Regions from separate parts of the Rhizobium aureum genome, predicted to be linked through region 2. Evidence: riboswitches for the same ligand, from Rfam matches in the RefSeq annotation. Region 2 holds a riboswitch; the other holds the start of a gene.
What was found. Region 2 has a riboswitch for thiamine pyrophosphate ahead of thiB (thiamine ABC transporter substrate binding subunit). Riboswitches for the same ligand answer to the same signal wherever they lie in the genome.

Region 1: it holds a riboswitch for thiamine pyrophosphate, as region 2 does, so the genes downstream of both, thiC (phosphomethylpyrimidine synthase ThiC) here and thiB (thiamine ABC transporter substrate binding subunit) in region 2, are expected to answer to the same signal.

Annotation. Positions count from the first base shown of each region.
Region 1 is NZ_JAQJCI010000006.1:330,418-334,532, forward strand. Features, by position in the region: gene thiO (glycine oxidase ThiO) at 1-801, opposite strand, end outside; gene thiC (phosphomethylpyrimidine synthase ThiC) at 803-2,629, opposite strand; TPP riboswitch at 2,722-2,854, opposite strand; gene PH552_RS17695 (porin) at 3,700-4,115, shown strand, end outside.
Region 2 is NZ_JAQJCI010000003.1:109,270-113,384, reverse strand. Features, by position in the region: gene PH552_RS09340 (MarR family winged helix-turn-helix transcriptional regulator) at 1-483, opposite strand, end outside; gene PH552_RS09335 (MDR family MFS transporter) at 649-2,187, shown strand; TPP riboswitch at 2,258-2,374, shown strand; gene thiB (thiamine ABC transporter substrate binding subunit) at 2,461-3,453, shown strand; gene thiP (thiamine/thiamine pyrophosphate ABC transporter permease ThiP) at 3,464-4,115, shown strand, end outside.

The DNA of each region.
Region 1 (4,115 bases), on a different contig from region 2:
CGTTTCGACGATGGCGGCGTCGGCAAAGGCGGGATGCAGCGCATAGGCGGCGTTCAAAAGTTCCATCAGCGAGCGGGCGGTGATCGGTCCCTCGAAATCCGTCTCGATCATCGTCGCGCCGATCATGAACAGACCTTCGCCGCGCGGCACGATATAAACGGGAAATCGCGGATGCAGCAGCCGGACGGGCCGCGCAAGGGCGACCTCCTGCGTCTGTAGATAGAGCATTTCGCCGCGCACACCCCGCAATTCCCTGCTCTCGCCGACATTTGCAGCGCCCGTGCAGTCCATGACGCCGGAAAATCCGGCATCATTCGCGATGCGATCGACAAAGGTCACACCCTTCGCCGAAAGAGTGCCCTTCAACGACTGCAAGACGTCGCGAGGATCGAGATGTGCTTCCTGGGGGAAGAACAGGCCATGCCTGAAGCGACCGGCAAGGAAGGGTTCGAGGGCGGCAATTTCGCGCTCATCGATCCAGCGATAGCCTGTCGTGCGGCTGGCGAATCGCTTCAGCTCGTTTTGATCTCGGTTCGGCGCGACGACGAGCGTCCCGTTGCGGACGACCTTGCCGGGCAGAATCGCGTCCCAACGATCGGCGGAATCGCGTCCGCGCTCCAGCACGGGCTCATCGGCACTTTCCCGTTCGCACCATGGCGCCAGCATTCCGCCGGCAAGCCATGAGGCTGCTCGGCGGAAATTCGCATGGGGGTCGGCAACCGTCACCTCGGCACCGCGGGCATGCAGTTCGTGGGCGACGGTGAGGCCGGCAACGCCGGCCCCCTTGACGAGGATGCGCATGTCACTCGGCCGGCTGGGTGGAGGTTTCCACCGGCATATAGAGATCGCCGCCCTCGCGATATTTCGCCGCCATCGCTTCCAGTCCTTCCTTCTGCGCCTCGGCGCGGATGTCGTGTGAAATCCGCATGGAGCAGAATTTCGGCCCGCACATCGAGCAGAAATGCGCAACCTTGTGAGCTTCCTTCGGCAGGGTCTCGTCATGGAAGCTGCGGGCGGTATCCGGATCGAGCGAGAGGTTGAACTGGTCCTCCCAGCGGAATTCGAAGCGGGCGCGCGACAATGCGTCGTCGCGGACTTGCGCTGCTGGGTGTCCCTTGGCGAGGTCGGCCGCATGGGCGGCGATCTTATAGGTGATGACGCCTGTCTTGACGTCGTTGCGGTCGGGCAGGCCGAGATGCTCCTTCGGCGTGACATAGCAGAGCATCGCCGTCCCGAACCATCCGATCATGGCAGCGCCGATGCCCGAGGTGATGTGATCGTAGCCCGGCGCGATATCCGTCGTCAGCGGTCCGAGCGTGTAGAAGGGCGCCTCGCCGCAGACGGCGAGCTGCTTGTCCATGTTCTCCTTGATCTTGTGCATCGGAACATGGCCGGGGCCTTCGATCATCACCTGGCAGTCTTTTGCCCAGGCGATCTTCGTCAGTTCGCCGAGCGTTTCGAGCTCGGCAAACTGCGCGGCATCATTGGCATCGGCGATCGAGCCGGGGCGCAGGCCGTCGCCGAGCGAGAAGGAGACGTCATAGGCCCGGCAGATATCGCAGATTTCCTCGAAATGCTCGTAAAGGAAGCTCTCGCGGTGATGATGGAGACACCACTTGGCCATGATCGAGCCGCCGCGTGAAACGATGCCGGTAACGCGATTGACTGTCAGCGGGATGTAATGCAGCCGCACGCCGGCATGGATGGTGAAATAGTCGACGCCCTGTTCGGCCTGCTCGATCAGCGTGTCGCGATAGATCTCCCAGGTGAGCTCTTCGGCAATGCCGCCGACCTTTTCCAGCGCCTGATAGAGCGGGACGGTGCCGATCGGCAGCGGCGAATTGCGGATGATCCACTCGCGGATATTGTGGATGTTGCGGCCTGTCGAAAGGTCCATGACGGTATCGGTACCCCAGCGGGCGGCCCAGACCATCTTCTCGACTTCTTCCGCCATGGAGGAGGTGACGGCGGAATTGCCGATATTGGCGTTGATCTTCACCAGGAAGTTCCGGCCGATGATCATCGGTTCGCTTTCCGGGTGATTGATGTTGGCCGGGATGATGGCCCGGCCGGCCGCGACTTCCTGGCGGACGAATTCGGGTGTCACATGATCCGGAATATGGGCGCCGAAGCTCTCGCCGTCACGAATCAGGGTCTCGGCTTTCGCCTTGCGGCCGAGATTCTCGCGGATGGCGATGAATTCCATCTCGGGCGTGATGATGCCGGCGCGCGCATAGGCAAGCTGGGTGACGGCCTTGCCATCCTTGGCGCGCAGCGGCTGGCGCTTGGCCGGAAATTCCGGTGTCAGCCGTTCGCCGGTGACGAAGCCATTGTCTTCGGGACGCACATGCCGGCCTTCATAGGCCTCGACATCGCCGCGTGCGAGCACCCAGCTGCGGCGGAGCTGCGACAGGCCCTGTTCGATGCTGATATCGGCACCCTCGATGGTATAGGGGCCGGAGGAATCGTAGACGATAACAGGCGGCTCACCCGATGTCGGATGGACGCTGATCTCACGCATCGGTACGCGGATGTCGGTATGGATATCCCCGGGGACGTAGATCTTTCGAGAGGCCGGCAGCGGACCGGTCGTGACCGTCGGGATGAGGTTCTTTGCGGCAATGGTCATGGTTTGAGGCTCCAAGTTGCGGTTGGAGACCCAGTCAATCAGCCGGAATGATGATAAGACGCCGACATGGAATCCACGCGGGAATCCGAAGTCTTCGAGCGCTCGCACCGTCCCTACGCCAGTATGAACTGGATCAGGTTCAACGGGTCACTGCGCCCACAATCGGCAAAGCCGTATTGTTCAGCAGTATCTCAGCCCCTTGCCGGGACCCCCCTGGTGAATGCTGGAAGGCTATGCTCTTGCTTTGGCTTCTGTCAACCCTGCAATGATGACTGCATTTTTCCGCGAGCCAGCGCTTGGCGCATTGGAGAATCCACAATTTAAGCGTGTTTACACGTGAGGCGCGGCATGGCGCTCCCTCAATAATGAGGCGCCGTGTTGCCGATAAAGCGGTAGGGGACGACACCAGCGTACTGCGTTGCGGGTAATCAGCGCGTCATTGCCGAGAAGGGCGAGCGTCAGTTGCACGCCGGCCTACGCGCCGGTCTGCATCAGGGAAAAGATGGATTGCATATAATCCCTGGTGACGAGGCCGCCGAACGGGGGGGCGCTATGAAGATCAGCCGATTCTCATTCATGCGCGATTCTTCCCTTCCTATGGCCCGAATAGCTGGAATCTGGGAAGATTCGACGTTTCTGTGTGTGGCGATTTGTTGAGTTTTGTTTCTCAGCCTTGTCGTGCATTCGCGCCTTTGGCGGTCTTCCCGCGTTCCTCGGGTGAAACGAACCTCGCCCTGCCGTCCCCAGTTGCATTTAAGCAACAGCCGGCAAGACTAACGCTGGACCGGCGCTCGCCACGGTTTCACATAATTGACAAACATACGGGCTGTTTGTAAGTCAGAAGCAGGACAGAAATTGTCTTACGGTCGAGCGATCGGCCGGATCGGTAGGGGCATTTCAAGACCTTTGCCGCGGGGACAATCATGGAGGTTCGAGGGGACTCAAGCCAACATTACGTGCGTACTTGCCGGGCTGCGCGGTCGCGTTTTCGACCGGGTCGATCTTCAAGGTGGTTTCCAGCTCAGCACTCGTGGCAAATTAGAAATGCATATTACAACCAGGAGTTTAATATGAATATCAAGAGCCTTCTTCTCGGCTCCGCTGCTGCGCTCGCAGCAGTTTCCGGTGCCCAAGCAGCTGACGCTATCGTTGCTGCAGAGCCGGAGCCGCTGGAATACGTCCGCATCTGCGACGCTTACGGTGCTGGTTACTTCTTCATTCCGGGCACTGAAACCTGCCTCAAGATCGGCGGCCGTGTCCGTACCGAAGGCGAGTGGTACGATGCCTACAACCCGAACAGCAAGAACGGTACGCTGTGGCACACCCGTGCAGAGCTGAGCATCGACACCGCGACCGACACCGAATACGGCCCGCTGAAGACCAACACGGTCGTCCGTTGGGACTGGAACGACGGCAACTCCACCTCCACCAAGCTGCTGTTCGCCAATATCAGCCTCGGCGGCTTCCTCGTCGGTAAGGCCGACTC
Region 2 (4,115 bases):
GCCGCTGACATAACGATCAAACAGCAGCGAGAAGCTCTCGATCTCCTCCTGCGTCCAGTCGGCGAAGATGCTGCCGATGACGGAATATTTCTGTGCCTGGATCTCCGACAACAATCTCTGCCCGAGCGCGGTCAACACCACCACGATGCGCCGCGCATCCGCCTGCGACGCCTTGCGCCGCAACACGCCACGCGTCACCATGTCTGCAACGATGCGGCTCGCCCGCGACGGATCGATGCGCAGCATCTCGGCAATCGTGCCGACGGTGACTTCGCCCGTCTCCTCCGCTCGCCGCACGACATCGAGCACGTCGAGATGGGACAGCTCGAGTCCCGGCGCGACGCTCTGGATGGCAAGCCTGCCGATCATGCGGCGACCTGTCAGCAGGCGCATGCGCGTCATCGCATGGCCGATACGCAGGAGATTCTCGTCGTCGGTCAGGGCCTGGGCTTCAATTTCACGTGTATTCGTCGCAGATGTCATCTTTCCACCATACCAGAGGCGGTAAAGAAATAAAACATGCAAACAGCATTCACCTGTCATTGACATTTATGTGCTAACGGCACATATATATCGACTATGAAAACCGGGCGTCCCGCGCATTCGATCGACCGCGCAGCGTTTCGGCCAAGTTCGGATTTTTGCCCCATGGACATGCAGACAACGTTCGCGCCGCTCGTAGCGGATCATAAACGGCGGCTTATACTCTTTCTGTTTCTGATGACTGCCATGTTCATGGCAACGCTCGACAACCAGATCGTCTCGACGGCGCTTCCGACGATCGTTGGCGAATTCGGGCATCTGGAGCGTTTCGGCTGGATCGGGTCAGCCTATCTTCTCTCGCTCTCCGCCGTCATGCCTGTCTACGGCAAGCTCGGCGATCTCTTCGGCCGCAAATATGTGATGATGACGGCGATCGCGATCTTCACGATCGGCTCCGCCGTCTGCGGCCTGGCCGTCTCGATGGACACGCTGATTGCCGCCCGCGTCCTTCAGGGCCTTGGGGGCGGCGGCATCCTGGTGTCGATCTTCGCCGTCAATGCCGATCTCTTCGAGCCGCGGGAACGCGCCCGCTACCAGAGCTATTCCAGCCTCGTGCTGATGGCGTCAGGCGCCATCGGCCCGGTTCTCGGCGGCACGATGAGCGATCTCTTCGGCTGGCGCTCGATCTTTCTCGTCAATGTGCCGATCGGCTTTGTCGTGCTGGCCGGTCTCGCCTTCATGCTGCCCTATCGCAAGCCGGCCCGCCGGCCGAAGATCGACTATGCCGGCGCGACCGTTCTTGCACTGACGACGACGAGCATCGTGCTTGCCGCCGACGGCACCGAACTCTTCGGATCGCTGCTGTCGCCGCAGTGCCTCGGCATCATCGCCTTCGGCGCGATTTGCGCCATCGCCTGGGTCTTCATCGAACGCCGCGCGCCCGAGCCGATCGTGCCGATGACGCTGTTCCGCAATCCAACATTCGGCCTCCTGCTGATCATCTCGATCACCAGCGGCGCCGTGGCCATCGGCATGGTGAATTATTTCGCGCTCTTCCTGCAGACGACGACTGGCCTTTCGCCCTCGATGGCCGGCCTGCTGTTCATTCTCCTGACCGGCGGCATCGTCTGCGGCTCGCTCTCGGCCGGCCGGCTGATTGCGGCCAAAGGGCGTTACAAACCCTTTGCCATCGCGAGCGCTGCCTGCAGCGCCATCGCATTTGGCTTGCTCGCCGTCCTGCCTGCCGGCACGCCCGTCGTCTTCATCGGTGGCCTGATGCTGCTGCACGGCATCGGTATCGGCCTCGCGCAGCAGGTTCCCGTCATCGGCGTGCAGAATGCGGCCGGTGCCCGGGACGTCGGCGCGGCGACCGGTGCGGTCACGCTCTCGCGCATGGGCGGCGCCTCGATCGCCATCTCCGTCTACGGCGCCATCATCGCCGCCAAGCTCGGCAATGTCGGCGTCTCCATATCGGGCGTATCCGATATCGAACAGTTGACGCCGAAGATGATGGCCGCATTGCCCGAGGCGACCCGCGAGGCCGTCGCTAACGCCTATGCGAGCGCTTTCAGCCCGCTGTTCATGACGGCTGCCGGCATCTGCCTCATCGGACTGCTGACCGCGCTGACGCTGAAGAACGTGCAGCTGCCCGGTGCAACGAAGAAATTCGAAAGCCCAACGGCCGCCGCTCACGCCGCCGAGTAAGATCACCCACCTGCAATCGACAGGGGAATCATTTCCCTTGTCATCCCTTCGTCACAAGGCTAAATCTGCCGACGCTCTAACGGGGTGCCTCATATCCTCTAGGATATCTGGCTGAGAGGCTTTCACTGGCCAACCCGCGGAACCTGATCCGGCTAACACCGGCGGAGGGATTAGACGCGTGACGAAATCATAGCGCCCTTTTCCCCTTCAAGACGAAACCAAAGTGGAGGCGCTGTCGTGCAAAACCGATCCCTATTGTCATTCTTCGCCGGCCTGGCCCTTTCCGCCGGCGCTACGTTTTTTGCTGCCCAGACGGCCGAGGCAGCCGACAAGACCTTGACCATCTACACCTATGAGAGCTTCACCGCCGATTGGGGTCCGGGCGCCAAGGTCAAGGCCGCCTTCGAGAAGACCTGCGGCTGCACGGTCAACTACGTCGCCGTCACCGATGGCGTGGCACTTCTCTCCCGCCTGAAGCTGGAAGGTACGGGCACCAAGGCCGATGTCGTTCTCGGCCTGGACACCAATCTCATAGATGAAGCGAAGGATACCGGCCTCTTCGATGCAAGCGGTGTCGACACCTCGGCCCTCAAGGTTCCGGGGGGTTTCAAGGACGACGTCTTTGTGCCCTATGACTACGGCCATTTCGCCGTGATCTACGACAGCCAGACGGTCAAGAACCCGCCGAAGAGCATGAAGGATCTTGTCGAGGGCGACCCCTCGCAAAAGATCGTCATCGAAGACCCGCGCACCTCGACGCCGGGTCTTGGCCTGCTGCTCTGGGTCAAGTCGATCTACGGCGACAAGGCAGCCGATGCCTGGACGAAGCTCAAGGGACGCATCCTGACCGTCACCCCCGGCTGGTCGGAAGCCTACGACCTATTCACCAAGGGCGAAGCGCCGATGGTGCTCTCCTACACGACGTCGCCGGCCTACCACATGATCGAAGACAAGACCGACCGCTATCAGGCGGCCGCCTTCTCGGAAGGACACTATATCCAGATCGAGGTCGCCGGCCTCATCAAGTCCTCGCCGAACAAGGAGCTTGCCCGCGATTTCCTGAAGTTCATGATCTCCGCCGGTTTCCAGGACATCATCCCGACAAGCAATTGGATGATGCCGGCCTCCGCCACTTCGGAGCCGCTGCCGGATGCCTTCAGCAAGCTCGTCGTGCCGTCGAAGACCTTCCTGATGAGCCCCGAGGTCGTCGACAAGAACCGCAAGGCCTGGATCGACGAATGGCTGGCCGCCACCAGCGGCAACTGATGCCTTGACGATACTTACGGCACCAGAGCGAAGACGCGCCATTTCCAGCGGGGCATTCGGCCTCGCCGGCGTCGTGCTCTTCGTCGGGATCGCCGTCTTCGCCCTCTTAGCCGCCGGTATCGAATCCGGCGACACCAATCCCCTGACAGATCCCTACTTGCTGCGCGTCCTGCGCTTCACGCTGCTGCAGGCGGTGCTCTCGACCCTGTTATCGGTCGTGCTCGCCATACCCATCGCGCGCGCACTGGCGCGTCAGCCCCGCTTTCCGGGTCGGCTATGGCTGATCCGGATGATGGCCGTGCCGATGGGCCTGCCGGTGCTGATAGGCGCGCTCGGCCTGCTCGGCATCTGGGGCCGGCAGGGGCTTATCAATCAGACGCTTACGGCGCTTGGCCTGTCGCAGCCCGTCAGCATCTATGGCCTGGCCGGCATCCTGCTGGCGCATGTCTTCTTCAATATGCCCCTCGCCTGCCGGCTGATGCTGGCCGGGCTGGAGCGGGTGCCGGCGGAATACTGGCTTGTGGCAGGCGGGCTCGGCATGCGGCCCGCCTCGGTCTTTCGCTTCATCGAATGGCCCATCCTGCTCGGTCTCATACCCGGCATCGCCGGCCTGATCTTCATGCTCTGCGCCACCAGCTTCACGCTGGTCCTGATCCTTGGCG